4 regions of the Cutibacterium equinum genome follow, and region 1 is predicted to be linked to each of the others. Evidence: riboswitches for the same ligand, from Rfam matches in the RefSeq annotation. Region 1 holds a riboswitch; each other region holds the start of a gene.
The links. Region 1 has a riboswitch for cobalamin ahead of O6R08_RS08750 (M13 family metallopeptidase). Riboswitches for the same ligand answer to the same signal wherever they lie in the genome.
Positions count from the first base shown of each region.

Region 2: another riboswitch for cobalamin. It lies ahead of O6R08_RS09785 (ribonucleoside-diphosphate reductase subunit alpha); the one in region 1 lies ahead of O6R08_RS08750 (M13 family metallopeptidase).
Region 3: another riboswitch for cobalamin. It lies ahead of cobO (cob(I)yrinic acid a,c-diamide adenosyltransferase); the one in region 1 lies ahead of O6R08_RS08750 (M13 family metallopeptidase).
Region 4: another riboswitch for cobalamin. It lies ahead of O6R08_RS09990 (anaerobic ribonucleoside triphosphate reductase); the one in region 1 lies ahead of O6R08_RS08750 (M13 family metallopeptidase).

Region 1 is NZ_CP115668.1:1,915,829-1,921,841, reverse strand. It holds gene O6R08_RS08765 (hypothetical protein) at 39-917, shown strand; gene O6R08_RS08760 (ATP-binding cassette domain-containing protein) at 919-1,539, shown strand; gene O6R08_RS08755 (ABC transporter permease family protein) at 1,536-2,762, shown strand; gene O6R08_RS08750 (M13 family metallopeptidase) at 2,829-4,808, opposite strand; cobalamin riboswitch at 5,027-5,163, opposite strand; gene O6R08_RS08745 (hypothetical protein) at 5,201-5,773, opposite strand.
Region 2 is NZ_CP115668.1:2,147,773-2,156,012, reverse strand. It holds gene O6R08_RS09830 (VanZ family protein) at 1-288, opposite strand, end outside; gene ykgO (type B 50S ribosomal protein L36) at 459-581, shown strand; gene O6R08_RS09820 (RDD family protein) at 667-1,293, opposite strand; gene ppgK (polyphosphate--glucose phosphotransferase) at 1,487-2,302, opposite strand; gene O6R08_RS09810 (PH domain-containing protein) at 2,358-2,624, opposite strand; partial or broken gene O6R08_RS09805 (PH domain-containing protein) at 2,694-3,059, opposite strand; partial or broken gene O6R08_RS09800 (PH domain-containing protein) at 3,324-3,695, opposite strand; gene O6R08_RS09795 (PH domain-containing protein) at 3,830-4,093, opposite strand; gene O6R08_RS09785 (ribonucleoside-diphosphate reductase subunit alpha) at 4,330-6,801, opposite strand; cobalamin riboswitch at 6,914-7,105, opposite strand; gene O6R08_RS09780 (DUF1707 SHOCT-like domain-containing protein) at 7,170-7,793, shown strand; gene O6R08_RS09775 (NADH:flavin oxidoreductase/NADH oxidase) at 7,879-8,240, opposite strand, start outside.
Region 3 is NZ_CP115668.1:421,721-429,960, forward strand. It holds gene O6R08_RS01885 (VOC family protein) at 22-858, shown strand; gene O6R08_RS01890 (precorrin-8X methylmutase) at 933-1,586, opposite strand; gene O6R08_RS01895 (energy-coupling factor ABC transporter permease) at 1,886-2,569, shown strand; gene O6R08_RS01900 (energy-coupling factor ABC transporter substrate-binding protein) at 2,562-2,996, shown strand; gene cbiQ (cobalt ECF transporter T component CbiQ) at 2,993-3,838, shown strand; gene O6R08_RS01910 (energy-coupling factor ABC transporter ATP-binding protein) at 3,835-4,668, shown strand; gene cbiT (precorrin-6Y C5,15-methyltransferase (decarboxylating) subunit CbiT) at 4,674-5,270, opposite strand; adenosylcobalamin (AdoCbl) riboswitch at 5,371-5,494, shown strand; gene cobO (cob(I)yrinic acid a,c-diamide adenosyltransferase) at 5,525-6,139, shown strand; gene O6R08_RS01925 (cobyrinate a,c-diamide synthase) at 6,139-8,240, shown strand, end outside.
Region 4 is NZ_CP115668.1:2,198,742-2,206,981, reverse strand. It holds tRNA gene O6R08_RS10010 (tRNA-Leu) at 452-534, opposite strand; gene O6R08_RS10005 (hypothetical protein) at 661-1,359, shown strand; gene O6R08_RS10000 (cutinase family protein) at 1,364-2,419, opposite strand; gene O6R08_RS09995 (YbhB/YbcL family Raf kinase inhibitor-like protein) at 2,685-3,146, opposite strand; cobalamin riboswitch at 3,310-3,512, shown strand; gene O6R08_RS09990 (anaerobic ribonucleoside triphosphate reductase) at 3,588-5,939, shown strand; gene nrdG (anaerobic ribonucleoside-triphosphate reductase activating protein) at 5,950-6,471, shown strand; gene O6R08_RS09980 (DEAD/DEAH box helicase) at 6,455-8,240, opposite strand, start outside.

The DNA of each region.
Region 1 (6,013 bases):
TGTCAAGGTGGGCCTGGTGGGGCATATCGTTTTAGACGATGTCTTTTCAGCGATTCCTGGCGGGCATGGCAGCGGTGATGCTGCTTGTGCCTACTGCCTGCTCTCGGCACGATGATCCGCAGGCACCCGTTGTCGATGACCTCGGGGCGGTCCTCAGCCCCGCTAACTCTCTCATTCGCGAGCCAGCGGCAGCGTCGGCCAATGGGACGCTCAAGAGTACATATGAGTACCTGCGGCTCATGGATGGTCACGAGTTACCTGACGACGACGGCTACGCTCACGATCATCTCGTCGCGGCGTTGCGCCCCTACCTGCTCAAAGGCGGACGCAACCGGCAGACCCACATCACCCAACTCATGGCGGCGTCATCCCTGAAGTCCCTTCACGCGTTGTCCGACAAGGAGAAATCCGAAGTCGACAAGCGCACTCGCCTGCCGAAGGGCTGCATCACGAAGAAGACGGTGAAGACGGACCTACCGATCGCGAGGATGAGGCGGGAGATCGGCCTGTCCAACGCAGGGGTGTGCCTCACACCGTGGAAGGTCACGGTGACCGACTACACGGCATCCTCCGAGGACGCTCGCTGGGCGATGCAGGCGCTGGCCAATGCTGACGTGTTCGTCAACGCTGAGGACGTCGAGAAATCGGGGTGGAAGGCGATCTCGGACGGGTATTTGCGCCATGTCGGCACCTACACCGGCCCGAGTACGACCATCGCGACGGCCTTGTCAGCCGCGACCACCGTTTCCGCATTGCCTCGCTCTGATTTGCAGCGCATCGGCGACAGACTCTCTGGTGCACCATGTCCGCGAAAAGACCTCGGCCCGGCAACGATATACGGTGGAGAACCGGTCAAGGACAAGTGCAGTATCGAATCGGCCTACCTACTGAGGTACTCCGGCAATTGGGCGTGGTGACATGACGATTTCGTGGCAAGGAGTGACCAAGACATTCCCCTCGGGGGATTCTGCGCGTGGAGGCTGCACGATTCATTGCGCCGATGCGACTGTCGAGGCAGGCCAGGCGTGTCTCATCAAGGGAGCATCTGGACAGGGAAAATCGACCATGATGGCGATGATTGGTGGCCTGCTACCCGTTTCCAGCGGGCACATCACCATCACTCACGATGGCGATGACCTGGACCCCAGCGACGCCCGACGTGCTGATCTGGTGGCATACGCGTTCCAATACCCTTTCCTCACGCCGTACCTGACGGTTTTCGAGAATGCTGCGCTCTGTGCCGATCCCGAGGTGGCGAGCCGGCTACTCATGTCCTGCGGCATGGCAGACCTGTCCGATCAGCAGGCCAACACCTTGTCCGGCGGACAGCAGCAGCGTGTGGCTGTGGTTCGGGCGTTGGCGTCCCAACCCGCAGTGCTGCTCGCCGATGAGCCGATGGCATCTCTCGACGACGACAATCGGTTGGCCGTGGAACAACTGCTTCAGAAGTATCTGGACGACGGAGGAACCATCATCATGGCCTCGCACCAACCGACTGACTTGCCACACCTGAGCGTCGAGGTGGAGGCAACACGATGAGCATGTCAGCGCCGCGTCACGCCTGGGTGTCTCTACGACGCTCCAGTCTGCCTCGACAACGCTGGTTCATCGTCATCCTGGCATTGTTGGGGGGATGCGTCTTGGCGATGAACACCATCGTCGCAGGACATGTGCGTGACCAGATCGACGCTGCCGATGTCGGCAAGAGGCTCAACTACGTCGTCGTCGACAGTTCTGGGCGTGGTTCCAACGGTCCGATTGACGCCGCAGCTCGTCAGCAGATCATGGCCATGAACCATGTGGCCGGGTTTTACGAGTGGTCGCAGGCCGGGCTGCTCTGCGATGACGACAATGGTCTGCCGCAGATCGTGTGGGCCACGGCACAGATCCCCGACGTGCCACCGGTCACCGTGGCCTTTGACGGTCGCACAAGGCCGTTGCGGTCCGGGGAGGTCATTGTTCCCGACGCTGTGAATGGCCGTGACCTCAAAGCCTTGTTGGGGACGACGATCAACGTCTCCTATCAGCGCAAGACGAAAGCGTCGGAAGCTGAGGCCGTCCCGACGAAACTCAAGGTTGTTGGCCTTTATGACTCCAGCCGTCCGAACAATGACGGTCCCGACACGGTCTACATCAATGTTGAGGACGCCAAGAAGTGGGAGGCCGCCAACGCAGGGATGTCTCCGCAAGCCTTTGACAAGCAGGGCGTTTCGAGGGCCTATGTCGAGGCAGATTCACGTGCCCACGTCGCGGATGTCCATCGGCAGTTGAGCCAGGCAGGGTTTGCTGCAACCAGTCAGGCCGATGTGGTCGGATATGCCGATCAGATGACCTCTGATACTCAGCGGATGCAGATCGTCCTCATCGTCGTCATCTGCTTGTCGGCGTTGGTGCTTGGCGTGAGTGTTGGTTCGACGATTTCTCGCCAGCGCGGTTCTCAGATTGCTGTGTTCAAGGCGTTCGGCCGTTCCGGAGAGTGGATTCTCGGCTGCCTTGAAATGGAGGCTTTTCTGCTGGGCGTGGTGATGGCGCTGGCCATCGTTGTTGTGGGACTGGTGCTGTGTGGTGCAGCGATGGCATTGACGGCCGCCGGTGTGCACCTGGGGCCGGTGGCGATGACCTTGGTGCCATTGCCCGATGTGCTGAAGCAGGGTGCGTGGTTCCCGCTTCTCCTTGTCGTCGGGGTGCCTCTGGGGTGCCTGCCGCGCACTGTTGCCTCGGTGAGATCACACAAACCCTACGAGCTGTTGCGCTCACAGTGACGTGGAGACGGGGGATGCCCCCGAGTCAGCCGAACTCGGGGGCATCCCTCACCAGGGGCTTCGTCATCACCAGATGGTGACTCGCTTGTCGGGGTCCAGCCACATCTCATCGTCTTCGGTCACACCGAAGGCTTCGTGGAAGGCGTCGATGTTGCGCACGATCTGGTTGCAGCGGAACTCGCTGGGGGAGTGCGGGTCGGTGGCGATCCGGCGACGGACAGCCTCGTCGCGCAGAACCCCGCGCCAGATCGAGGCGTAGGACAGGAAGAACCTCTGCTGCCAGGTCAGGCCGTCGATGGGTTCTGGCTCATTTCCGTCGAAGGAAATCTGAAGGGCCTTGAAGGCGATGCCGGCACCGCCAAGGTCACCGATGTTCTCACCGATGGTCAACTCGCCGTTGACGTGGGGGCCGTCGGGGCCCAGCTGCTTGGGCACCAACTCGTTGTACTGGTCGACCAGACCCTTGGTGCGCTCCTCGAAGGCGGCGCGATCCTCGGCAGTCCACCAGTCACGCAGCAGACCCTTGCCGTCGCAGGTCGAGCCCTGGTCGTCGAAGCCGTGACCGATCTCGTGACCAATGACAGAGCCGATACCGCCGTAGTTGACGGCGTCGTCGACGTCCGGATGGAAGAACGGCGGCTGCAGGATCGCCGCAGGGAAGACGATCTCGTTGCGCAGCGGGTGGTAGTAGGCGTTGACCGTCTGGGGGAACATCATCCACTCGTCGGGGTCGACCGGCTTGCCGAGTTTCTCGATGGTGTGGTCCACGACGAAGGAGACGACATCCTGAACGGCGTCGACAAGGTTGCCCGGGCCGACCTGCAGGCCGGAGAAGTCACGCCAGGAATCCGGGTAGCCGATCTTGGGTCGGAAGTTCGCCAGCTTTTCCAGAGCCTCCTTGCGGGTGTCCTCACCCATCCAGTCCAGCTGGCTGATGGACTCCCGGTAGGCGGCCAGGATGTTGGTGACGAGCTCGTCCATTCGCTGTTTGGAGGCCGGCGGGAAGTGACGGGCAACGTACATCTTGCCGATCGCCTCTCCCATGGCCGACTGCACGAAATCGACAGCCCGCTTCCAGCGCGGACGCAGGGCCGGGGTGCCGTTGAGAGTGCGGCCGTAGAAATCGAAGTCGCGCTCGACGAAGTCGGAGCTGAGGACCTCCGAGTAGGAGCGAATGACCTGCCACGTGGCCCAGGTGCGCCATTGGTCGATGCGCTCGTCGGTGAGGAGGGTCTCTACGCCGTCGAAGAAGGACGGCTCAGCGTTGATGAGGTTCGTGACGACCGTCATCGGCATGTCGGCGGTGCTGCGCCAGACCTCCAGGTGCAGGCCGGGGTGAGCCTCGTCGAACTCGGCGAAGGTGGTCGGGTTGTAGGAGGCCTGCAAGTCACGGCAGCGGACGCGGTCCCAGTGGTGGGAGGCGATCTGGGTCTCCAAGTCCATGACGGTGCGGGCAGCTTGCTCGGCGTCAGGGAAGCCGGCCAGCTCGAAGGACGCCTGGATGTGACGCAGGTAGGCGTCGCGAATCTCGGCCTTGTCCTCGTCGCGGTAGTAGGCCTCGTCAGGCAGACCGATCCCGGCCTGGGCGATCCACATCACCTCGCGGGTGGGGTCGCCGGGGTCGGACTCGGCGCCAGCGTCGAACAGTCCCGTGATGCCCCGCCGTTCGGCCTTGCCGAGGAAGGTCACCAGGTCGACGACGCTGGAGATGGCGTCGATCTCAGCAAAGAGAGGACGCAGCGGCTCAGCCCCGGCCTTCTCGACGGCGTCGACGTCCATATAGCGGCGGTAGAGCTCGACGGCGACCTCCACCTCGTGCTCGGTCGCCTTGTCGCGGATGTCCTCGCCCTTGCCGTCCACCAAGTCCTCAAGGATGTGGTGGACGGCCTCGCGAGACTCGTCGTCGAGCTGGTAGAACGGGCCGTCACCGGCGCGGTCGTCGGGAATGACTGCCTGGTCGATCCAGGTGCCGTTGACATGTCGGTAGAAGTCCTGACCGGCGGCAATGCTCGGGTCGAGGTCACTGAACAGTGAGATTGACGTCATGATCCCACAATAGCGGGGGCCATGACGTCATGACCTTTTCTGTATGAGGCGGCATCGCGGTGCCTTCGTGGTGGTGTGGGGGTCGCAGGCGTCTCCGATACTGTCGTGGTCGATTCCACTGCCTTGCCTTGCTCCTCTGTGGAAGCGTTCCGGCGAGGAAACGGGGCAACACGAGCGTGACATGTCGGCGTTGATCCGCAATCCCGCGACGGAACCAAGAACCTATCTTCGATGCGGCTGGTATTCCGACGTCCACGCCTTCCGGCATGGACACGGCAGCGGGACAGCGCCGGAATCCCACCGGCGTCCCCAGGCCACCTGGGCATCAATCCCCACCACGTCATATGAATATACGCTCTAATCACAACAGCGCCGTGCAATACCCACACCCGTCAAAACTCAAAGAAAAACACGAAATTTATCGCGCCGGCTACAAAATACCATGCTATAGTAGATATAAATAGGGTGATGGTTGCGATGACACCCATCTCGACACGGAAATATTTATCGCCCCTCCAAGCCACACTTGCCGCACCAAGAATCCAACCTGCCAACAAGAACACCACAGCCGCAACAGAAATGTAGACGATCTCCTCCTTGGCTTCCGGAAAGCCTTCAAAGCCTTCACAATAATCAGTTTTGCAACACAGAATCACGCCGCAAAGCATTGCCATGACAGCGGTAATAGCTTTGACTCTGAGTTTATAGTGCGTTCCATGGTATCGAGATATTGCAGCCTTTTGCCATAGTCCAGTGAGCCATCCAGTCGCTGGGAATATCAGCGACGTGACCAAGACATACTTCTTCCCGCCCAAGGCGGCAATAAGCTCTAATTGATCCCATGAAAATATTCGACTTGCAAGAATTATCAATGCCCAAAGTGCTCCGACAATGGCGCCAATGACGAGGCCATCAGTAGGCGCGCGGCGGTATTGCTCTTCGGTTGTGCTGTCGTGGGTGGTCATCGCGGTGCCTTCGTGGTGGCGTGGGGGTTGCGGGTGTGTCCTGTGTCATCGTGGGTGGCCTTGAGGGGGAAGGTGAGAGTGTCACTGGTGTCATTGTCATCAGTGACACGAAGGTGGGCTCGATGTGTGCCCAGCACTCGCCTATGCCTCGTCGTCGTTTGTATGGTCACGTCTCGCTCCTTCGTGAAAAGCGTTCCGGTGAGGAAATGGGGTAACACGGGCGCGGCACGTCGGTGTTGA
Region 2 (8,240 bases), 230 kb from region 1:
CGTGATGGGTTCGCCGGCGAGCTGGTGGGCCATGTCGCGGAAGTACTCTGTGGGATCGAGGATGAAGCGACGCGGATGGGCTGCGCAGTATTCATCGGACAGTGGGGGCACCGGGAAGATCGTGTAGGCGATGAGCGCGCTGACGTACACGAAATTGGTGAAGATCAGCACCATTCGTCCGAAAGAGGGTGCGCCGAAGCGCCTGAACTGGTGGATGAGTACGGGGACGAATGCGACGACGCTGATGCCTGCGCCAATGAGTACCGAGATGAGTGACTTTGCGAGCATGAGTCCTTCCAGCGATGGGCTAAGGCCAATATGACAGGGCAGGGTATCGGCAAGCATCCTCCCGCGGAACGAAAACCAAGTCGAACTTGGGTTGTGGGGCTGTTTGACAAGGACGCTAAGATAATGAGAACCGTTATCAACTATGTGAGACTATGACGAACAGGAGGATCATGAAGGTCAGGAACTCCCTGCGATCCCTCAAGAACCAGCCCGGCTCCCAGGTGGTACGCCGCCGTGGCCGTGTCTATGTCATCAACAAGAAGAACCCACGGTTCAAGGCTCGTCAGGGCTGAGCCCACGCGCTGGCTGCCCCGGCGACGGCCGGGAATGAGCGATCGCCCGTCTCAATCTGAGACGGGCGATCGCTGCGTCACCGCGTCACTGCGCGCGTGCCGTGGTGGCCTTCGCGTCGACGAGATGGAGATGCATGATCTTGGCGATGATGCCCCGTTCGTCCCATAGCAGCGAGACGGCCTCAAGGAACAGGATGACGATGCCGATCGACGCGAACATGCCAACTGATGTCTTGCCGAAGACCGAGAGGATGAAGGCCGCACCGATGACGAGGGTGTGAACTCGTCCAGACGGGCGCCCATCCGCGTCAACCCACGCGAGATGCATGGCGTTGGTTCCAGGCGAGAAGCCGAAGCGTCCCGCCGCAGAGACGATGACATAACCGATATTGATGGCCAGGAGAAGTGCGGTGCCGATCGGGTGTATGGCCGACTCGATGGCGGTCGTGCGGGTGATGTCGCTGAGCTCGTACAGCGCGGTGCCGCCCGTGAAGAGGCCCCACCCGATGCCGTTGAGGGCGAACACGAACATCACATCGACGAGCAGGGCACCGAATCGCTGCCCCCTTGTTGCCGGCCTGGACTCACCTGCGCTCCCTGTGGGGCTTGATGACTTGTGCTCCTTGCGAGTCTTGACGATGAGGGTGGGGATGGCGAGGACTATGAGAATGGCGATGGCAATGAGACCAAGGATGAGCTGTTGACTGGTCATGATGTCCTTCCTCGTCATTGGGCGATGATCGGGATGGTGTCCACCGTGCCAGTGGGGCGGATCATCAGACATCGTGCTGCGGTACCAAAAGTGAGTGGTACACGGGTTTGATCGCAGCGATAGCGGGAGGAAGTACGATCGCCCATCCTTTCCGGATGGGCGATCGTGACTGTGATGCAGGGTTACTCAGGTCTCAGTCGTCGTTCTCGGCCTTCGTGGCGGCCTGCGCGACCTGCTCCTCGCTGACGTCAGGGTGATCCAGACGCCACTGGGCCTGCCAAGCTGCGCCGATGATGCCGGCACGGTTGAACAGCTGAGCCGGGACGATCGGTGTCTCCAGGTCGAGGTACTGGAAGAACTTCTCGTGATCCTTGGAGACACCTCCACCGACCACGAAGAGGTCGGGGGAGAAAAGCATCTCGACAACCTCGTAGTAGGGCTGCAGACGCTTGGTCGCCCAATCCTTGTAGGACATCTTCTTGCGGTCCTTGACCGAGGACGCGGCGCGTTTCTCGGCATCGTGGCCGTCGATCTCCAAGTGACCGAGTTCGGTGTTGGGCAGCAGGACGCCATTGTTGATGACAGCCGACCCGATGCCAGTACCCAGGGTGGTGAGGATGACGACGCCCGGGACGCCCTTCGCCGCGCCGTAGTGGACCTCGCCCAGGCCAGCGGCGTCGGCGTCGTTGAGGACAGTCACGGGACGGCCGAGGGCCTCACTGATGTAGTTCTCGGCGTGCAAACCAGCCCAACCCTGGTCGAGGTTGGAGATGAAGGGAATGACGCCGTGGCGTGCCGGGGCGGGGAAGGAGATGCCGACCGGTCCGTCGCCAATGGTGGGGGCGAAGTTGTCGACAATCTCGCGCAGCACGGCGACGACGTTCTCGGGGGACGACTTCTCAGGGGTGGGGATACGAAGTCTCGGTTCGGCGAAGTCTCCGATGTCGAGGTCTACCGGGGCCCCCTTGATCCCGGAGCCGCCGACGTCAATTCCCAGCACGTTGCTCATGGCGACAAGGGTAGTGGGTGGTGGCGGAAGGAGGGGAGACCGAGGTCAGAGGCGGTTACCGATGGTGAGCGGTGTCGAGTGGGTCCGTCTGACCAGGGTGAGACCGGTCGGGGTCGCGCAGTTCCCGGGCCCGGGCGGCATGGGTGCGGTCCATCTGGCCCATGACAAAGGTGCGCGCATCCGATGCGTCGAGGTTGGTACACGACACCGTCACCGGACCCGACGGGGTGTGCACAGACACATCGGCCAGTCCGAGCTGACGCTGCAGCGGACCCTGTGCCAGCCGTACCGACTGAGATCGGGCGTGCGGGACGACGCTCAGGGTGCGGTTGAACAGCCCCTGCCGTGTTACGACGACCTCGTCGTCAAACCCCCAGGCAATGACCTTCTGGTCGAACCAGCGGAACCACCGGGCTCGTTTCGGGATGCCGTTGAGGTGCACCGAATCCAGCCGGAACCCTGGCCACAAGGCGTCAAGGGCGGCGCGGACCTGGGCGTCGTCGCCGATGGGCAGCAGAACGGTCGACTGTTCGACGTCCGACAGACCAGCGCCACCGAGCACCGTCATTGTGATACGGGACAATCCGAACGGACGCCACAGCAGCGGCGTGACCACCTCCACTGCTTGCACCCTGTGTACCGGGACGGTGCGCGTCGTGAGGCTGGTCAGACCGTGGACGGCTTTGAGGGCACCTGCCGACCTCAGCAGACGGAACTTCCACGCGGCGTCGAGCTGCTTCCACACCACCCCGATCATGGACAGCGATACGGCCAGGATGGCGGCAATACCGAGAGGCTGATGGGCGGCGACGCTGAGGACGATTGACGCGATCAGGGCCAATACTTGGAAGACGAACGTCATCGACAAGAACCCGGCGATGAGGGCTCGCTTGGCTGTGACGTTGACGATTTCGTGCTCGTCTCGGCGTCGATCCCACCATTGAGATCCGACACCGTCACCTGCACTGTCGGTAGGAGACGGGGCGGCGTCGCGGTGTGCTCGCGAGATGAGCAGGTCGCGCAGATCGTAGGCCTCGCTACGTTTCAAGAACTCGATCTTCTTGGAGTCGGACGCTCCGACGTCGATGTTGAGGCTCGCCAGACCGACGATCCGGGCGGCGAAGGGCTGGACGACGTCGATTCCTTGAATCTTGGACAGGGCCAGCCGATCGGATTCGTGGGTGATGAAGCGGTGCTCGATGCGCACTTCGTCCTCGTCGATGTGGAACCTCGTGGTCGCCCACACGAAGGCTCCCACAATGATCTGCAGGATGGCCACGACGACGATGATGCTTCCGCCGAATCCCAGTTCGCGGACGGACAACGAGCGCAGGTCCTTGCCGTCCTGGAGCAACTGCTTGAGCAGGATGAAGGCTGCGGCAGCGATGACCATCCAGCCGCGCACCAAAGGGGTGGCCCAGTGTGGGCGTCTCTCCACGACCCCCTCGGGCGCAGGCTGCTCGACAACCGGGGCGGGGGGAATGGTGATGTCGCGTCGGTCCTCGTCGAGGCGCTGTTGATCTGGGGTCACAGGGCCGCGTCCTTCTCCTCGGCCATCTCCGTGATCCGGTCGCGTAGGGCCTTGGCCTCCTCGGCGGGCAGACCATCAATCGAGGCGTTGGTCGCCATCGCTGCGGTGACCAGCTCCACGGATGCCACACCCCAGTGCCGGTCGACGGGGCCAGCCTTGATCTCGACGGCCTGCATCCTGCCATAGGGCACGATGACCATCTCCCGGAACCACGGCCCGGAGCGAATGCACAGGTCGCTTCCCCGTTCGCACCAGCCCATCGCAGCCACGACGGCCGGCATCCGCGAAAACCGCCATCCGGTGAGGACCAAGCCAACTACGGCGGCGATGACACCAGCCCACCAGGTCACGAAGATTCCCAGCACGACGGCGAGAATGACTGTCTGGATGCCCCAGGTCAGGCAGACCATGAGCCTCTTGACGGTCACGAATTGCGGGGATACCGGGTGCCATTCGCCTCCTGGCGGGCTGAAGAGATCGTCCACGGCACGCAACATTAACAAGGGGTGATGCTAGTCCCAAGGCATACTTTGGCGCTGGTGTCGCGACGTACTGTGGTCGCGAATCCGCGACGAGGGCCGTTGCGGCGCCCTGCAGCCTTGGCGACCGCTACCGCTGGCTTGTCGGCGGTGCGACGGGGCAGCATGTGAAGGTAATAGGTCGTCTTGACTCCCATGCGCCATGCAGCGGTGTAGAGGTCCTCCATGTCACCGACCGACCGGGACGCCAGGTAGATGTTTCGGCTGATGGCCTGGTCCACCCACTTCTGGGCCCGGGCAGCCACGTTGAGGTAGGCCATCGGGTCGAGGGTGGAGGAGGTGCCGTATACACGTCGCAGTGAGGCCGGGATGGCGTCGATCTGACTGGGATCGCCCTGGTGACGCAGCACTTCCTCGCGCACCTTCTCCCACAGCCCGAGCTTCTTGAGGTCGGCCACGAGGTTGGGGTTGACCTCGAGGAACGTCCCGTCCGAGCTCGTTCGGGAGAACACGTGGGACACTTGCGGGTCCAGGCCCGGGGTCGTGCCGGCAACCAGGCCAATCGACGCCGTTGGGGCGATGGCCATGACGGTGGCATTGCGCATCCCTTGGCTCACCTTGGCGCGCAGCCCGTCCCAGTCCATCCGCGTCGTCCGGTCGACGTCAACGGGTATGCCACGGTCATGCTCGAGGACGGTCAGGGTGTCGACCGGGACCATTCCCTTCGACCAGCCGGAGCCCTCGAACATCGGGTACGAGCCACGCTCGACGGCCAGGTCAACAGAGGTGTCGATGGCGTGCCAACTGATGAACTCGATCACCCGGTCGACGATCTCGCAGGCCTCGGGGGAGTCATAGGGCACCCGCACCTGCTCGAGCATGTCCGTCAGCCCCATGACGCCCAGGCCGATGGCCCGGTTCTCCAGATTGGAACGCTCGGCCTGGGGCACCGCCGAGGCAGTGATGTCGACGAGGTTGTCCAGGTGACGTACCGCCAGGCGAGTGGTGGCGGCCAGTTGCTGCCAGTCCATGCGACGTTTCCCCCGCGGACCGACGAGGTGCCCGGCGAGGTTCACCGAAGCCAGATTGCACACCGAGGTGTGGTCGCGATCCTGGGGAAGGCAGATCTCGGTGCACAGATTCGAGGAGTGAATCGTCCCGGTGTTGTTGTTCAACGCACGGGTGTTGACGCTGTCCTTCCATGTCAGCCACGGGTGGGACGTCGTCTGCAGGCTCACCAGGATGGCCCGGAACTGCTCGCGGGCGGTGGTGCGATGGAACCGCGTGATCGCCCCGGCCTCGGCCTGCTCGATGTAGTGGGCGTACCGCTTCGAGAAGGCCGACCCGGTCAGCTCGGTGAGATCGGGGGTCTCGGCGGGGTCGAAGAGGTACCAGTCCTCGTCCTTGGCGACCCGCTTCATGAACTCGTCGGAGATCCACACCGCAGTGTCGGCGTTGCGGGTGCGTCGGTAAGGATCACCGGAGTCGCGCCGCAGATCGAGGAACTGCGGGAAATCCATGTGCCAGTTCTCCATGTAGAAGCACAGCGAGCCGAGTTTCTCCCCGTCCCGCGAGACTGCCTGCAGCGTCGAATCGATGGTGTGCATGACAGGGATCGGCCCAGTCGAGGCGGTGTTGCCGGAGCGAAGCGGTGACCCCTCGCAGCGCAGATCCGACATCGAAACGCCCATGCCGCCGGTGCCCTTGGTGATCCACATGACGTCACGGATCGTCCGAGCGATGTGCTCGAGGTCATCCTCGGTGCGCATGACGAAGCAGGTGGACAGCTGACCAGCCGGGGTTCCCGCGTTGACGAGGGTCGATTCGGCCGCGAGGTGACGCAGGTTGCTCATCGAGTCATACAAGGCCAGCGCCGAGGAGGTCGGATCATCCTCGGTCAGGCTGAGCCCCATCGCCACGCGCATCCAGAAGTACTGAGGCACCTCCAATGCCTGATTGTCGGTGCGCAAGAGGTAACGGTTGACGATGGTGCGCACGGCGGTGAAGTTGAGGAGGTCGTCACGAGTCGGGTCGATGGCGTCCGCCAGGGCGTCAAGGTCAAAGACCTGGCCCAGACGCTGGTCGAGGTGACCGCCGGAGACGAGACTGTTGATCGTGCTCGGGAAGCAGAGACGGTGCAGATCGCGCACCCGATCCGGGGCGACGTCACCCACGATGTCATGGGTGTTGCCGAAGACCTCCTTGTACAGCTTCTTGACCGCGATACGGCTTGCGATGGTGTCAAAGGCCGGGTCGTCCTTGGCATTGCCCAGGGCTACCTGAATGACGGCCTCGTCCAGGGCATCGGTGGTGATGCCGTCGAACAGGGTGATCTCCACCTCAGCCTGCAGCAGGGTTGCCCGGGCGACGGCGTCGTCCAGCCCACGGGCTGAATCCATGATGGATGCGGCGACTTCGTTGCCGTCGTAGGGGGCCAGGGATCCGTCGCGTTTGCGGACGCGGATGGTTGAAATGGGGTCGGCGCTCATTGCAATTCCTCCGTGCGATGCCGTAGGCACGCGACCGGGCGGAATGCGGCGGGGACACTGGTCCCCATGAACGCTGCGATACTTCCCGCGAGATCGCGAACCGGGCCCCGCGGTTGCGGGACCACACCTGGCAGGTCTTCGGACTCACGAGCACTTTTTGCCTACTGGCCGTCGCTTCCCATGCCGAAGCACAGTGCGTGATGACGGCGGTCGTTCTCGTACACCGCTGCGGGGCAGCTCCGGATTCTCACCGGATTCCCTCTTGGCCCGTGCGAACACGGGAACCATGTGCACTGGTCACTATATGAACGCTGATCAAGGACAGTCAACGCATGTTGTGGGGAGTCCGACGTTGGTAGGCTTGCGCCATGACGGTCCCGGACGACTGGCGGATTGGTGATGCTGAGCGCGCTCGGGCAACGGACATCCTCGACAATGCGTGGGTCGAGGGAAAGCTCACGCGCGATGAACATGACGAACGCGTCGAGGCTGCTTTGCAGGCCCGCACCTATGGCGATCTGGGCGGGTTGCTCTCTGACCTGGGCGCGACGGTCGAGAACATTGCCCTGCCCGCTGTGGGCCATCAGGGAGACCCCGTGCGCGTCGCTCCCGGCCCGGATACCGACCGCATGATCTGCATCATGAGCGACACGGTCTGGGCCTCTGGACGAACGATGGCCAAGCACACCAACGTCATCGGCATCATGGGGGATCCGTGCTTCGACCTGACGTCCATGTCGTGGGCAAGTCGTCACATCACCATCGATCTGACGATCTTCATGTGCGACGCGACTCTCCTGGTACCCGACGGGGTGCGCATCGAGGACTCGATGTCGCACGTTCTCGGAGAAGTCAAGGTCCTCGGACTCTCCCAGCCAGGCCCCGATGCCCCGGTCCTCACCTTGAGCGGGACGAACATCCTCAGTGACGTCGTCATCTTCGGCCCTGGATCCAAGAAGTTCGCAAAGCACAAAAAGAGATGGAATCGCTGACGTTCGTCGGCCCGGTCCGCTCACAAGGGTCATTCCAAGGGGGACAGGGCCGTCACCGTGACAATCCATTGCTTGTTGACGAGGATCAGCGCCAGGCTCCTCGGAACCTCGCCGGATGCCACGGGGCGTCCTCGTTGGGAACACCCAGCTCGTGAGCGGCGCGCAACGGCCAATTGGTGTCACGCAGGGCTGCTCGACCGACCATGACGGCGTCGGCGCTGCCGTCTTCGACCAGCTTCTCGGCCAGCTCTGCGGTCCAGATCATGCCGACGGTGGCGGTGGGAATCCCTGCCTCGGCGCGTATCCGTGCCGCCAGATCAGCCTGGTAGGCCGGGGCGACGGGGATGGGTGCCGATGAGTTACCACCCGAGGAAGCGTCCAGCAGGTCGACGCCGGCCTCGGCAAAACGACGCGACAATTCGACGGAGTCCTCGACCTGCCAGCCGT
Region 3 (8,240 bases), 1.0 Mb from region 1:
TTTCCCGCCTATCATCGTCGGGTGATCTCCCACGACCTGCATGCCCTGGGCTTCGATGCCCCCGACCTCGATGTCCTCGTCAATTCCGCGGCCGAGGCTGGAGCCGTCGGAGTGGAGGACGTCGGTGGGTTTGACCTGCTGGCCGCTTACACCGATCCGTCCGGAGCGCGGCTGGCCCTCATGAAGCAGAAGGGTCACGACGAGATCGAGACGATGGCCTCCCTCGTCGCCCCGACGACTCACCCTGCCGATCTGGTGCGGTTCAGCCCGACGGTGGCACTGGTTGACGTCTATTCCCCCGCCAGCCTGGCGTCCATGCTCACCGGGGAGTCGGTGCTCAAGTTGCCGGCCACGAACCGCAAACACCTGGCGCGTTTCCTGGCCAATGTGGACGACCCGGTTGAGGTGCCGTTGTGCCCCGAACCTGGTGACGACACCCCGCGTTTCGTCGAGCACCTGCGGGTGGGAGCTGTCGCCAACCAGATGCTGCGGGTCTTCGAGTCCGAGGAGGAGTACGGTCGCTCCCACGAGGGGTCCCTGGGTGGTTCCGGGGATTTGCAATTCGCGGCCGGAACCCTGCTCAGCCCGTGGCTCATGGAGATCAACGCCGGCCGTGCCACTCGGGGGCAGGCCAGTGCCGTCGCCGAGATGACGATGGTGTGCAAGCGGGTCGAGAAACGCACCAATGCGCTCACCGGTGTCGACTGGTATCGGATCGTCGGTGACACCTCGATTCCGATGACCCTGGCCGCCCCGACGAACCTGCCGCGGGTTCCCCATGAGGGATCGGTCATCTCCGGTCAGGTCGTCCCGGTGGTGTCCTTGGGCACATGGGAGGGTGACGCCCTCTGGGGGTGAGGTCCTGCCGGGGCCGATGACCTGCTGTGCCCGGCGGCTGTCAGGGGACGGTGGCCGTCAGCGTCCGACGACCGTCAGCGGTGAGTGTTCGTCAGCTCGTCGGTGGAGGCAATGGCGTTGACGGCTGCCACTGCGATTGCCGAGCCGCCGCGTCGTCCCAGCAAGGTGAGGTACTCCAGGCCCAGCGTGGAATCGACGAGGGCCTGTTTGGACTCGGCTGCGCCGACGAATCCAACGGGGATGCCGACGACAGCAGCCGGACGAGCCCCGGTCTCCTCGCACACCTCGAGCACGCGGAACAAGGCAGTGGGGGCGTTGCCGATGGCGACGATGGCCCCGTCGAGTTTGCCTTCCTCAGCCCACAGATCCACTGCCGCGCAGGTCTTCGTCATGTTCTTGGCCTTGGCGATGTTGGCCAGGCGGGGATCCTTGATGTAACAGATCGTCTCGTTGTCGCGGGGGAGACGGGATCGGATGATTCCGGTGGCCGTCATGGAGGAATCACACAGAATCGGTGCCCCCGCGTGCAGGGCCTGACGAGCCGCCGTCACCACGCCGGGGGTGAAGGCGATGTCGTCAGCGATCGCAGGGTCGGCGGCAGCGTGGATCATCCGAACGACGACTCCCTCGACGTCGGCTGGGAAGCGATCCAGATTCGCCTCGGAGCGAATGATGCGGAAGGACTCGCGGTAAATGTCGGATCCGTTATTGACATACTCGTGGGCCACAGCTGTGCTCCTGACGATGACTTGGGGTAATGACGACTCATCGGGATGCTAACACTACGCACGCCGCTGACAGAGCCCGTGACGATGGTTAGCCAAACCTTCGATGCAACCCCGAAACGGCTGTGTTTCACTGGCTGCTGGAAAACTCAACAACGCCCTGATGGCGTGGTTGAAGCCGGGAAATGCCGGCACGGACGCGCCACTGTGAACGACCCTTTGCGGATCGAAAGTCAGATCTACTACGCACATCAGGCCTTTCCAGGACGGGACGCGATTCCCGAGAAAGGAGATGACGCCTCATGCATATCGCTGAGGGGATTCTCTCGCCAGCCCAGTGCGCAGTGTGGTACGCAGCTGCTGCGCCATTCGTGATTCACGGCGGCTACCGAGTCGTCAAGGAGGTCAAGGAGCACCCGGAGAACAAGCTCCTGCTCGCCACTGCCGGCGCCTTCACCTTCGTTCTCTCCGCCATCAAGCTGCCCAGCGTTACCGGCTCGTCCTCCCACCCGACGGGAACTGGCGTCGGTGCAGCTCTGTTCAAACCACCAGTCATGGCCTTCCTGGGGATGATCGTGTTGATCTTCCAGGCCCTGCTGCTGGCTCACGGCGGCATGTCGACTCTGGGTGCCAACACGTTCTCGATGGCCATCGTCGGACCCTGGGCCGGCTACGGCTGTTACAAACTCACCAAGAAATGTCATGGCCCGGATGCTTTGGCCATTTTCCTGTGCATGGTCTTCTCCGATTTCGTCACCTATGTCGTGACCAGCTTCCAGCTCGCCTTTGCTTTCCCGGATCCGACCGGTGGTTTCTGGGGAGCCGTCGGCAAGTTCCTGACCATTTTCGCCTGGACCCAGATCCCGCTGGCTCTCGCTGAGGGGCTGCTCGGAATCCTGCTGTTCCGATTCCTTGCCAAGGTCGCCGCCCCGCAGCTCCAGCAGCTCGGTGTCCTCGCTGGCAGCCCGGAGGTGGCCCATGCCTGAGAACACCGTTACCAAGACCCGCCAGGACACTTCGCTGACCGGCAAGAGCCCATGGGTGACCCCGGTCATCATCGTCCTTCTGATTGCCCTGTTCGTCACCAGCATGATCCTCGGTGCCAAGAAGACCACCGATGACGGCGAGGGATTCGGGGGAACCGATGACGCTGCCGCCACCGCAGCCGAGGAGGCCGGCGCCGAGGAGTGGATCAAGCCAGTCTTCGAGCCGAACTCCGGTGAGGTCGAGTCTGGTCTGTTCGCCATGCAGGCAGCTCTGGGTGCCGGTGTTGCTGGCTACGCCCTGGGTCGTATGGCCGGAAGGAAGAAAGGCCGTGAGGAGGCCGAGAACGCCTCCGACCTGCACAGTGTCGACGACGTGCCCGAGGCCGCCGTCACCTCGTCGGAAGCCGCTGCCTCCGCCAAGTCATGACGATCACCTCTCTCGACGACGCCGCCTGGGACTCTCCCTGGCGGCGTCGTCCGGTCGGTGAGAAGGTCGCTTTGTCGACGGCCCTCCTCCTCACCTCTCTGTGCACCCCGCCAATGGAGGCCTCGTCGTGGGTGAGCCCGGTGGTGGGTTCTGGCATCTGGCCCGGGTCGCTGCTGGCTGGGATCGTCAGCCTGATCGTCATCCTTGGCCCGGCACGCATCCGGAGGAGAGTGCTGTGGCAAGCCATGGCTGCTCCGATCGTCTTCCTCGTCATCGGGGCGATTTCGGTCCTCATCAGCGTGGGTTCCAGCCCGGAGGGAACAGTCTGGTGGCACGCCGGGGTGTTCAGCATCGGTCCGGTCTCCACCGCCCAGGCGATGTCCTTGATGGAACACGGTATCTGCGGCACCCTCACCGTCATGGTGCTGGCCGTCACCACCCCCATGGTCGATCTGCTCACCTGGCTGCGGAAGTTCCACATTCCCGATCCGCTACTCGAGATCGCATCCCTGACCTACCGGCTCATCTTCGTGCTGCTCGACACCATGGTCAGCGCCAGTGAAGCTCAGCGTGCCCGCCTTGGTAACACCCCGGCAGGCAGATTCGGCGGGTTCAACCGGCGCATGAACAACACGGCTGCTTTGCTGGGTTCGGTGGGCATTCGCGCCTGGACACGGGCCAATCGCCTCAACGACGGCCTGGTCAATCGAGGATTTGAGTCTGCCTTGGTGACCCTGCCCGTCACACGCGTCGGATCGGCGCGGTTCAAGATCATTGTTGTTCTCGTCATCGCTGGCCTCTGGGCGATCAGTTGGACGACGACCGGAAGGATGCTCAGATGAGTGACGAGGTCCTGCTGTCGACCGAGCACCTGTACGCCACCCACCCTGGCCGGCCCATGGTGCTCACTGACGTCAACGTCTCCTTCCACGCCGGAGTTCGCGTGGCAATCCTGGGAGCGAACGGGTCAGGCAAGACGACGCTGATGCGCTGCCTGTCGGGCTCCCTCAAACCCATCAAGGGCAAGATCAAGAGGGGTGACACGGTGCTCGGGCACGGGCGCCGCCAGCTTCGTGAGCACCGCCGGGCGGTCCAGCTGGTCCTCCAGGACCCCGACGACCAGCTGTTCAGCGCTGACGTGAGTCAGGACGTCTCCTTCGGCCCGATGAACATGGGGCTAGACGTGGACGAGGTGCGCGAACGCGTCACTGAGGCCCTGCAACTGCTCGGGGCCAGCCATCTTGCCGAACGTGCCACACACCAGCTCTCCTACGGCGAGCGCAAGAGGATCGCCGTCGCCGGTGCCGTCGCCATGCGCCCGGATCTCCTTCTCCTTGACGAGCCCACAGCCGGACTCGACCCGGTCGGAGTCACCAGGATGCTGGCGGCCCTGGACCGGCTGCGAGACCACGGCACGACGGTGGCGATGGCCACCCACGACGTCGACCTGGCACTGGCTTGGGCTGACGAGGCCCTCATCGTCGTTGACGGGGGAGTACGGCAGGGGCCGATCGACGAATTGCTCGCAGACGTGCCCGTCGTGGAGAGGGCTCATCTGCACCTGCCGTGGACCCTCGAGTTGGCCCGGCGTCTTGGCATGGATGAACGTCCCCGGACGATGAACGAGGTCGTCGAGTTGTTGTCACACCGGTCTGCGAGCACTCCGCGCTGACGCCGTCACTCAGCGCGCTGCCAGGTCCACGCCACGACGGTGCGGGCGGGTTTCCAGCCTCGCAGCCGACCGATGCTGTCGGCGGTCTCGACGCTAAACCTCATGAGGTCACCGCCCAGATCCCGGTGCAAGGCTTCCACGAGCATCTCGGCCTCCATTGTCACCCCATGGACGACGAGTCGTCCCCCGATGGGCAGACGGGCCCGACACTGGTTGACGAGGGTCTCCGTCGCGCCGCCGCCGATGAAGATGGCGTCCGGGTCGGGCAGTCCCTCCGGGAGACCTCGGGTCAGGTCGGCGTCGATGACCTCGAACTGGCCCGGCAGCGTGAGCTCTGCGGCATTCGTGCGGGCATTGGCGGCCCGTTCTGCCTTGCGCTCCACCCCGACGGCTCGACAGGTCGGATCAGTGCGGCACCATTCCACCGCGATTGATCCGGCTCCGGTGCCCAGGTCCCACAGCAGTTGGTCCGGCATGGGGCGCAGGGCTGCCAGGGCGACGGCCCTCACCGGGTGTTTGGTGATGAGCCCGTCATGGGCGAAGTGCTTCTCGTCGAGGCCAGGCGTGCGTCCGAGGAGGGTGGCGTCAGGATCATGGGTCATGTGGGAAGCCTAGGTGGTGGTGGGGACACCAAGGGGTGTAGGGAGCACCCGAACCTTGACGACTGACCCGATGGCGCGGTGAGGGCTGCCACCCAGATGTGACAGAATCGACGCAGACTCGCAGGGAGGAATTCGGTGTGAATCCGAAGCGGTCCCGCCACTGTGAGCGCCTCAGCGCAAGCCAGGTCGATCCGGCGGGTCAGGTCACGGAAAAGCCGTGGCCTGACGGGCGCGGACCCGCAAGGAGGTCGTTCATGCCGCAGGCGCGCAGTGGTGCCACACCAGACGACGGGCTGTCCACCAGACAGCGACGGTTGCGGCCGATCTTGGCGGTCAATACCGGTGAGGGCAAAGGCAAGACCACAGCGGCCATGGGTACCGCCCTGCGCGCCTGGAACCAGGGATGGCGAGTCGGCGTGTTTCAGTTCGTGAAATCTGGACGGTGGCATGTCGGTGAGCAGGACGCCCTGCAGGCTCTCGGGAAACTGCACGAGGAGACCGGCGTTGGTGGGCCTGTGGTGTGGGAGGTCATGGGGACCGGATGGTCCTGGGCACGATCCTTCGACGCCGCAGAGAATCCTGAGGCTGCTGCTCGCGAGGGATGGCGGCACGTCTGCGAACTGCTGGCGAACCAGGCCATGGACTTCTACCTTCTTGACGAGTTCACCTATCCGCTCCACTGGGGATGGCTCGACGTCGAGGAGGTCGTCGACACCCTCGTCAATCGCCCTGGAACCCAGCACGTCGTCATCACGGGTCGTCACGCCCCGGCTGCGCTCGTCGAGGCCGCTGACCTCGTCACCGAGATGACCAAGATCACCCACCCCTTCGACGCCGGACAGCGCGGCCAGGCAGGAATCGAGTGGTGATGCATCTTCCCCGAATCCTCATTGCCGCCCCGGCCTCGGGAGGTGGCAAGACGACCGTGGCGACCGGTCTCATGGCAGCCCTGCGTGCCAGTGGCCGTACGGTGGCGCCGTTCAAGGTCGGCCCGGACTACATCGATCCGGGTTACCACTCGATGGCCAGCGGTCGTCCGGGTCGCAACCTGGACTCGGTGATGTGCGGTGAGGAGCTCATGGCTCCGCTGCTGGCCCACGGTTTCCTCACCCCCGACCCGGCCGACGTCGCGGTCATCGAGGGGGTGATGGGGCTGTTCGACGGCCAGCTCGGCACTGGGCGCGGGTCCAGCGCCGAGATCGCCACGACGACTCGGACCCCGGTGGTCGTCGTCGTCGACACCGCCCACGCCTCCCTCACCCACGCCGCGGTGGTGGCAGGTCTGGCGACCTTTGACCCGAGTGTCACCATCGCCGGTGCGATCCTCAACCGGGTCGCCTCGCCCCGCCACGGTGCCGAGATCGTCCGTGGCCTCGACCGTCTCGGCATCCCGGTGCTGGGACAGATTCCGCGCACCGAGTCGATCTTCGTGCCGTCACGCCACCTGGGCCTGGTCCCGGCGGGGGAGTGGGAGGATTCAGCTGCCAAGGTGGCGAGCCTGGGAGATCTCATCGCCGAGCACGTCGACCTTGACGCCGTCATGGAGTTGGCCAGGTCGGCCCCCGACCTCGACGCTGAGCCGTGGAATCCGAGAACCGCACTGGAATCAGCCGGTTGGCAAGCCCAGTCCTTCGACGAGCCCCCGATGGTCGGCATCTTCGCCGGGCGGGCCTTCACCTTCCGGTACCCCGAGACCACCGAGATGCTGCAGGCCGCCGGGTTCCGCGTCGTTGACGTCGACCCCCTCACAGATCGACGTCTCCCCGACGGGATCCGAGGGCTCTACCTGGGTGGTGGATTCCCGCAGATGCACGCCACGGATCTTGAGGACAACACCGAGCTGGCAGCAGATGTCCGCGCCCACGCTGCGGCCGGCATGCCGATCGTTGCGGAGTGCGCCGGGCTGCTGTACCTCTGCCGCCACCTCGATGGGCACGACATGTCCGGGGTGTTGCCGATGGATGCGGCCATGGCGAAGAGGTTGACGATGGGCTATCGCGTGGCCACCCGTGACTCCATCAGTGTCGTCGGCCATGAATTCCACCGCACCATGACGACCCCACTCGCTGACATCGACCCTGCCTGGCACATCGCCATGCCCGACGGCTCAGATCGCGCCGAGGGAGCTCTGGCGGACCCTGCCGGGCTGGGACGTCCCACCGTTCAGGCCTCGTATCTGCACCTGCACTGGGCAGGCCAGCCCTCCCAGGCGGTGTGGTTTGCCCGTGAGGTTGCCAGGCGCCACGAGGCCGCAGACGACCACGCGAGCGAGCCCGACTTGAATCACCACGGGGACAGCGACATCGCCGAGGGATTGGTCGATCTGGCCGTCAACGTGCGGGTTCCCGAGCCGCCGCAGTGGCTTCGTGAGGCCATCACTTCCACCGAGCACGACTGGGCGCGCTATCCGGACGCCACCCCGGCCCGCAACGCCCTGGCTGCCATGTACGACGTGAGGCCAGACAGCGTCCTGCCGACAGCCGGAGCCGCCGAGGCCTTTCCGCTCATCGCGACCACGCAGCCGCGTCACGCCGTCGTCGTCCATCCCCAATTCACCGAGCCCGAGGCTGCGTTGAGGGCGGCGGGGATTGACGTCGACCGGGTCATCCTCAAGGCATCCGACGGGTTCGCACTGGATCCGGGCCTTGTCCCCGAGGACGCCGATCTGGTCATCGTCGGGAATCCCACAAACCCCACGGGACGGCTGCATCCGGCCGCCGACCTGCTGGCCCTGCGTCGTCCTGGCCGGATCCTCGTCGTCGACGAGGCATTCATGGACGCCACCGACGAATCCCAGTCCCTCATCGGCAGTGACATGGACGACCTGCTGGTGCTGCGGTCCTTGACGAAGACCTATGGCCTGGCCGGCATCCGTGCCGGATACCTCGTCGGGGATCGGCGACTCGTCTCGCGGCTGGCAGCCCGTCAGACCCCGTGGTCGGTCTCGACGCCGGCCATCGCAGCCATGGT
Region 4 (8,240 bases), 280 kb from region 1:
TGACGCTGGCCTCATGTGGACGACTAGCGTCAACAAGCGGACACACGCCATAGACTCCGGCACGATCGTAAGGCCCAGTGAAGACGCGGACCTGATCTGGTGCTACGAGTAGAACCGGCAGTACCAAGCTAGCCGAAACCCCGTAGGTGATCCTGCGGGGTTTTCTCATGCCCGCGCGTGAGCTGGTCGATGGCCCCGTCCAGCCGCTTGGCAACAGTGGGCACGCGGGGCGTCTCATCGGAGCCGCCCGGCCTCTCTGGCTCGTCCCAGTCGCCACGCTCGATACGTCGCTGGTCGCGGTTCAGCCATCCCTCGCCGTTGCGGGATGCTCAACGGGATGCTTCCAAGTGGTATTTGATGTCGAGGCGTGTCGCTTCATGGCGAAGATGAGGGCAAGAAGAAACCCCCGCTGACTTGGTGTTTTACGTAGTCAGCGGGGGCCTGGTCACTGTGCGCGAGAGAGGAGTTGAACCTCCACGTCCCAAGGGACACTGGCACCTGAAGCCAGCGCGTCTGCCATTCCGCCACTCGCGCATTGAGTTCGCTGGACGAACCCAACTCGCAGAAGATAGCACGGATCGGGCGCCGAAGTGAAATCGAGAGGGCTGGGCCGCGTCACGGCGGGCCGACATGGCTTCACCTACCGAGTAGCCTTGCTCCGTGCTGTCCTTCCTTGCCGCGGCCCTCGCCCTGGGCATCGCCGGTTTCGACCCATTGGGCTCCTTCGTACTCCTGGCGGCTCTCGGTCTGGGCGTCAAACGTCGCGGCGTCGTCATCCTGCTGCTCACCTCGGTGGGAACCTCTGCCATCTTCGGGGTTGCCGGAGTGCTCGGTCTGGGAACCTTGCTGGCCCGGCTGGGCATTCATGGGCTACATGTTCCGCACGTGGTGTGGGTGTGGCTGGTGGCAATCCTTGGCGCGGGCTCTCTGGGCTGGGCGGCATGGCGTCTGCGTCCAGGGGCAGCCACACAGGAACTCGACGAGGACACCTCAGCTGCGCCTCGTTCGACGGCGCCCGGGGCTCTGGCCATCAGCGGTCTCCTGGTGGGGATGTCCTCGCTCATTGACCCGGCGTTCTGGGCGATGCTCGTCCATGCCGCACACCTTCCTCATGCCAGCTGGGCCGTCGTCGAATCCCTCATCTGGGTTGCCTGCAGTCACAGCTTGCTCATCGGCCTCGTCATCGCCTACCTTCTCGGCGGGCCTGGCCGAGTCACCGAAATGGTGACGAGCATTCGCGAGGATCACGCCGTCGCGGTCCATCGCGGGATCTCTGCACTACTTGCTGCTTGCGGATGCTTTCTATTGGCCGATGTCACGGGCGTGCTGGCCACTGGGCAGTGGTTCTTCCAGCTGTGAACATTCACCTCCCGCGGTGACGACGGCGGCCGGCTCGTCCCAGGAGCCATCCCAGTGCCAGGCCGAGCACTCCGGCGCCGACCGCGACCCCGATCTGCCACGGGCCCCATTCGCGAGTTGTGACCGTCACCGTCTGTCCATGAGGGATGGGAGCGCCCTTGGCCTCGGCGGCTCCCACGGCATTCGCGCGCTGGGCGATGCGATCCAGAGGAGCCTCCAGGACAGTGCGGGTGTACCCCATGTGGATCGGACGACCTTGATTGAGCTCGTCTTGCCACGTCGATTGCAATGTGAGAATGCGCGTCAGGGCTGGCGCGGTGTCACAGACGGGATCACCCTTCATGCACACCGAGTAGGTTTCCGCGTAGGCCTCGGGGGGAATCGCGGCCCCGGCGTTGGCCATGTCAGCTTCCAGGGCCTCCTGGTCGACCGACTCCTGGCTCAGCCCCAGGGTGGCCTTGATGATGGCCCGCATCTGGTCATCGCGGTTGGCCCCGGGAGTCGCATTGGCGCGCTCGCGCAGGTAGTAGAGGATGGCCGCGGTACCAATGGCCGACTTACCGGCATCTCCACTGAGTTCCTGGACGTTCTGGCCTGGGTAGTGGTCGGGATTGCCGGCCAGAATGGCACCTGCCAGACGCTGTGGGGTGTCGGTCGAGGCGAGGGCCTGGGTGATGGCCTGGGAGCCTTGCGAGAATCCGGCGAGAATGACCCACTCGTCGGGGCACTGTTTCTTCTCGGCGTTGAGGAGGGCGGTGAGTTTCGTGGCTCCCAGAGCCGCCGAGTCGAAGTATTCGGTCGACGGCATGGTGGCGTCGAAGAGCAGACCGCTCAAGGATGCGTCTTGCAAGGTGTGAGGGTCGGCCGCCGGATAGTCCAGGTAGACCTGACGGACGGTTCCCTTGTTCTTCCACTTCTGGGCCAGAGCGTCGCGGATCGACGTGATGGTGGTGCCGTAGGGAGGGGTTTCTCCCGAGCCGCGGACGCCGACGAACATCACGGAGGCGCACTCCATCTGGGATGCCTGTTGTGACGACACCGGGTCTGAGTCCCAGCCCATCCCTGCTCCAGGAGTGATGGGGGCCACAGGTGTGGGCGACTCGGCGGATTCGCTGGCGTAGCTGGTGCTCGTGGTCGTCGGGGTGGGGATTGATGGCTCCGCCCGGGCAGCAAGCGGCATCGTCATCAGGCCGAGGGTGACGAGGAGGGTGAGCAAGGTCTGCCGAAGCTTCACGACGCCAGTCAAGCAGGTGCCGCCGACACGTCGTCGACGGCACCTGTTCCGTTCCCGTTGGCGGGAGGCCGGTCAGGCGCCCCAGTGATCGTCAGGACTGCTGGAAGGTTCCGGTGATCGACGCGGAATCCAACTGCGTGGTGTGGATGGCAAAGCGCACCTGGACATTGGCGGCATCGTCAGGAATGTCGAGATGTTCGCTGGGCATGGCATGAACGGTGTGGATGTAGCGGTGGGCCGGTCCGGGAGGCGGACAGGCGCCGGAGTACCCGTCCTCCTGGTAATCATTGCTCCACTCGCGCACCCCAGCGGGAAGTGGGCCGCCCTCGTCGAGGGAGGTGACGTCGGCCGGGATGTCGGCGAGGATCCAATGCCAGAAACCGGATCCGGTCGGGGCATCAGGGTCGTAAATGGTGATCGCGTAGGACTTGGTGCCATCTGGGCCGGGGGTCCAGCTCAGCTGGGGGCTGACGTTCTTGCCGCCCGCATCGGCGTGGGCGTAGGCCAGGTCGATCGGCTGGCCTTCGGTGATGGACGTGCTGGTGATCTCCATGAGGTGTGTCCTTTCCTTGTGTCCAGGATGCCAGCCGGCTGTGGGATATGAAGGGCCATCATGGCGGGCCAGGGGCGACGACGATGAATTGCGGGGGGCGAGTGTGCCCATGACCCGAACTGCGTATACCCTTCATCTTGTGCTGGTTCCCATCGCCAGACACCAGATGTAGGGGTTTCCCGGCATCCGGCGGTGATGGGAGGAAAGAGGGAATCCGGTGGGAAACCGGAACTGCCCCGCAGCGGTGACAGGGAACGACGGCGACACACGCACTGGCCATCCGGCTGGGAAGCATCGCTTGGTAGGAACCCGTCTGACGACGGAGAGCCCTGAAGTCCGAAGACCTGCCAGGACCCGGGTCAGCGACCCGGTACGACAACAGGCGCGCGGGACGTCTTGGGGTGAACCTGCTCCACTCGTGCGCTGCTTCGAGGAGAGAGCATGTCGACGACCCTTCATTCCGCGTCCTTCCACCCCACGTCCACCAGCCAGCAGCGAGCAGTGCCAACGTCGATCCGCAAGAGGGACGGGCGAGTCATTGGATTCGACTCGACGAAGATCGTCGAGGCCGTCCGTAAGGCCTTCGTCGCCTGCGGGGTTGAGGGTCCCGAACTATTGGCCTCCGAGGTCGCCCTCGAGGTGCTGTCCCGACTGAGTGAGAGGGGTGAGAACACCCCTGACGTCGAGGACATCCAAGACCTCGTCGAAAAGGCCCTCATGAACCAGGGGCATGACGACGTCGCCAAGGCCTACATCCTCTACCGTCAGCGTCGCACCGTCGCTCGTGACCAGCAGTCGGCCCTCATGCGCACCCTGCGCGAGATCACGTTCGCATCGGCCGAGGAGGCTGACGCCAAGCGGGAGAACGCCAACGTCGACGGCAACTCCGCGATGGGGTCGATGCTGCGTTACGGAACCGAGTCGGCCAAACAGTTCAACCTGCTGGAGGTACTCGACCCGGCCCACGCTGCCGCCCATCGCGACGGGGACATTCACATCCACGACCTCGACTTCCTCACCCTGACGACCACCTGCTGCCAGATCAACCTCACCGATCTGTTCGAGCACGGTTTCTCCACCGGCCACGGTGTGCTGCGAACCCCGCAATCCATCGGCTCCTATGCCGCCCTGGCCTGCATCGCCATCCAGTCCAACCAGAATGACCAGCACGGTGGCCAGGCAGTGCCCAACTTTGACCGGGACATGGCTCCAGGTGTTGCCAAGACCTTCGTCAAGGCTGCCCAAACCGGGCTGACAAGGACATTTGAGGTGCTTGGAGGTGACGCGGACCGTCTCGACGAGGTGCGTTCGGCGGCGTCTGGGTGGGTGCTGGAACCAGATGCTGCCGCGCTGGCCCAGGAGAGGGAGCAGGTGGCGCACCTGTTCGCCGGGCTCGTTGACGACACCGACCGTGTTGCCGAGAGGATCCGTCGTCAGGCCGTCGAGGAAACTCGTCGTCAGACCTCTCAGGCGATGGAAGCCCTCATCGCCAACCTCAACACCATGAACTCGCGGGCCGGAGCCCAGACCCCGTTCTCGTCGATCAATTACGGCACCGACACCAGCCCGGAGGCGCGGATGGTGATGCGCTGCCTGCTGGAGGCCACCGAGGCTGGACTGGGTGGCGGGGAGACCGCGATCTTCCCGATCCAGATCTTCCGGGTGTGCAAGGGGGTCAACCTCGACGACGGTGACCCCAACCACGACCTGTTCCGGTTGGCCTGCCGGGTGAGCGCCAAACGTCTGTTCCCGAACTTCTCCTTCCAGGACGCCCCGTTCAACGCCGAGTACTACCGGCCCGGTCACCCCGAGACCGAGATCGCCTACATGGGCTGCCGCACCCGGGTCATGTCGAACGTCCACGACCCCTCGCGGGCACAGACCTGGGGACGCGGAAATCTGTCCTTCACCTCGATCAACCTGCCGAGGCTGGCCATCGAGGCCGACCACGACGTCGATGCCTTCTTCACCTCATTTGACCAGATGATCGACCTCGTCATTGACCAGCTTCTTGACCGGCTCAAGATCCAGTCCCACAAGCTGGTGCGCAATTTCCCCTTCCTCATGGGGCAGGGGGTCTGGATCGACTCGGAGGGGCTGGGAGCTGACGACGCTGTCGCCGAGGTGCTCAAGCACGGAACCCTGTCGGTGGGGTTCATCGGGCTGGCCGAGACCCTGACGGCCCTCATCGGTTCTCATCACGGCGAGTCCGAGGAAGCCCAGCAGCTTGGCCTGCGGATCGTCTCTCATCTGCGTGAGCGGATGGACGAGGCTGCTGAGCGCACCGGATTGAACTTCTCGGCCCTGGCCACTCCCGCCGAGGGCCTGTCGGGACGGTTCGTGCGCATGGACCGGCAGCGCTATGGGGAGATTCCGGGGGTCACTGACCGGGAGTACTACACCAACAGTTTCCACGTGCCGGTCTGGTACCGCATCGGCGCTGCGGACAAGATTCGCATCGAGGCGCCCTACCACGCCTTCACCAACGGAGGCCACATCTCCTACGTCGAACTGGCAGGCGATCCAGCACGCAACGTCGACGCCTTCGAGGCGATCGTGCGGTACATGGCTGCCAGCGGGATCGGGTACGGGTCGATCAACCACCCGGTCGACCGGGATCCGCAGTGCGGATACACCGGGATCATTGACGACGAGTGCCCCCAGTGCGGCCGTGGTGAGGATTCCGGGCCCTTCGATCGGATTCGCCGCATCACGGGCTACCTCGTCGGCGGGCTGGACCGATTCAACGACGCCAAACGCGCCGAGGTCCGCGACCGGGTCAAGCACGGATGAGGTCGCGCCGATGAGGGTTGCCGGGATCGAGCCGGAGTCGATCGTCGACGGTCCCGGCATCCGCTTCACGGTCTTCGCGCAGGGGTGCCCGCTGCAATGTCCCGGGTGTCAGAATCCCGGCACCTGGGACCCCTGCGGTGGCCAGGAGGTTGACGTCAAGGAGATCATCTCTGCGATGAGGTCGTCAGTGCTGGCCAGCGGATTGACGCTGTCAGGCGGTGAGGCGAGTCGTCAACCGGGTGAGTGCGCGAGGTTGGCCCGTGCCGCCCATCAGATGGGGTGGGACGTCTGGGCGTGGTCCGGATTCACCATGGACGCCCTGCTGCGCCAGGCCCGCCATAGTGACGAGTTGGCGCAGATGCTGGGTCAGGTGGACGTCCTCGTCGACGGGCCCTTCCAGCTGCCCCACCGCACTCTCACCCTGCCGTGGCGGGGAAGCAGCAACCAGCGGATCGTCGACGTCCCCGCGACCCTGCGCGAGGGGCGGACGGTCGAGTGGGCCGGGGACGGAGCCGTCAGTCGAGTCGGCTGAAAGCCCGTGTCCGCAACACCAGATCCTCGGCCTCGTCGCACTCGTCGAGGTCGACGGTTGCGGTGATCGACCAGTCATGGTTGCCTTCGGGATCGTCGATGATCTGACGAACCAGCCAGATCCGGCTGTCGCGGCGTCCCGACTCCTTCTCGATCATGAACAGACCCGGTGCGCGGGCGTCGGGGCCATCGTTGATCTCGTCATGCTCGTCCCAGTAGTCGCCCAGGGTGTCCTCCCAGGCGTTGGTCGTCATGGCAGAACCGTCAGGCTCGAGTTCCCCGAGGGCCTCGAAGTCGTCGTCGGCAGCCAGGATGACCTTGCGGAACATGGCATTGCGCACCATGACGGTGAAGGCCCGCTGGTTGGAGGTGAAGGTCCGCGCCGGACGGACCTCCTCAGGCTCCTCGTCGACGGGATGGGTGAGTTCCTCCCACTCGTCGATGAGGGAGGAGTCGGTGGAGCGGACGACCTCCCCCAGCCAGAAGATGAGGTCGGCAAGTTCCTCGGTGCGCTCGGACTCGGGCACCGTCTGACGCAGCGCACGGTAGGCGTCGGTGAGGTAGCGCAGCACCAGTCCCTCACTGCGTTGCACCTTGTAATGGGCGCAGAACTCACCGAAGGTCATGGCGCGTTCGTACATGTCGCGCACCACCGACTTGGGCTGCAGAGCGTCGGCGGGAATCCACGGGTGGCTTGGAGCGAAAATCTCGAACAAGGCGTTGAGGGACTCCTCGAGGGGACGCGGCCACTCGATCTCCTCGACGGCGGCCATCCGGTCCTCGTAGTCGTAGCCGTCCTCCTTCATGCGCGCGATGGCCTCGCCGCGAGCCGCGTGCTGCTGGGCGATGAGGACCGTCATCGGATTGTCAAGGGTCGCCTCGATGACGCTGACGACGTCGAGGGCGTGGGTTGGGGACTCCGGGTCCAGGGTTGCGACGGCCTCGCTGGCGAAGGCTGACAGAGGCTGGTTGAGGGCAAAGTCGTCCTGCAGGGCCTCATTCATGGCGAACTTGCGGCCACCAGGGGTCGGTTCATGGAGGCGGTGGACGACTTCGGAGCGCAGCAGGGACAGGCCGATCTGCACGGCGCGGCGGTAGAGACGTCGACGCTCGGCCACGACCGGTGTGGCGGCGTCGACCAGGTGCTGGACGGCCCGCGCGGTGTCCTCGTCACGCTGCAGCAGATTGAGCAGCATCGCCTCGGTGATCTTCATCCGGGCGTGCAGGGTCTCCGGGGTGGACTCGATGAGCTTGGTGAAGGTCTCCTCGGAGTAGTTGACGAACCCCTCCGGGGGCTTGGCGCGCTGCACCTTGCGACGCTTCTTGGGGTCGTCCCCGGCCTTGGCAAGGGCCTTGTCGTTGGCGATGACGTGCTCGGGTGCCTGGGCGACGACGTAGCCGACGGTGTCGAACCCGGCGCGACCAGCGCGACCGGCAATCTGGTGGAACTCGCGGGACTTCAGTACCCGGGTGCGACGGCCATCGAACTTCGTCAGGGAGGTGAACATGACGGTGCGGATCGGCACATTGATCCCGACACCGAGGGTGTCGGTACCGCAGATGACCTTGAGCTTGCCCTGCTGGGCGAGGGTTTCGACGAGGCGTCGATACTTCGGCAGCATCCCGGCGTGGTGGACGCCGATGCCCGAGGTGATGAACTTGCGCACCGTCGAGCCGAACCCCTTGGCGAAGCGGAAATCAGCGATCTCGGCGGCGATGGCGTGACGCTCCTCGGTGCTCACCAGCTTCATCGACGTCATGGACTGGGCG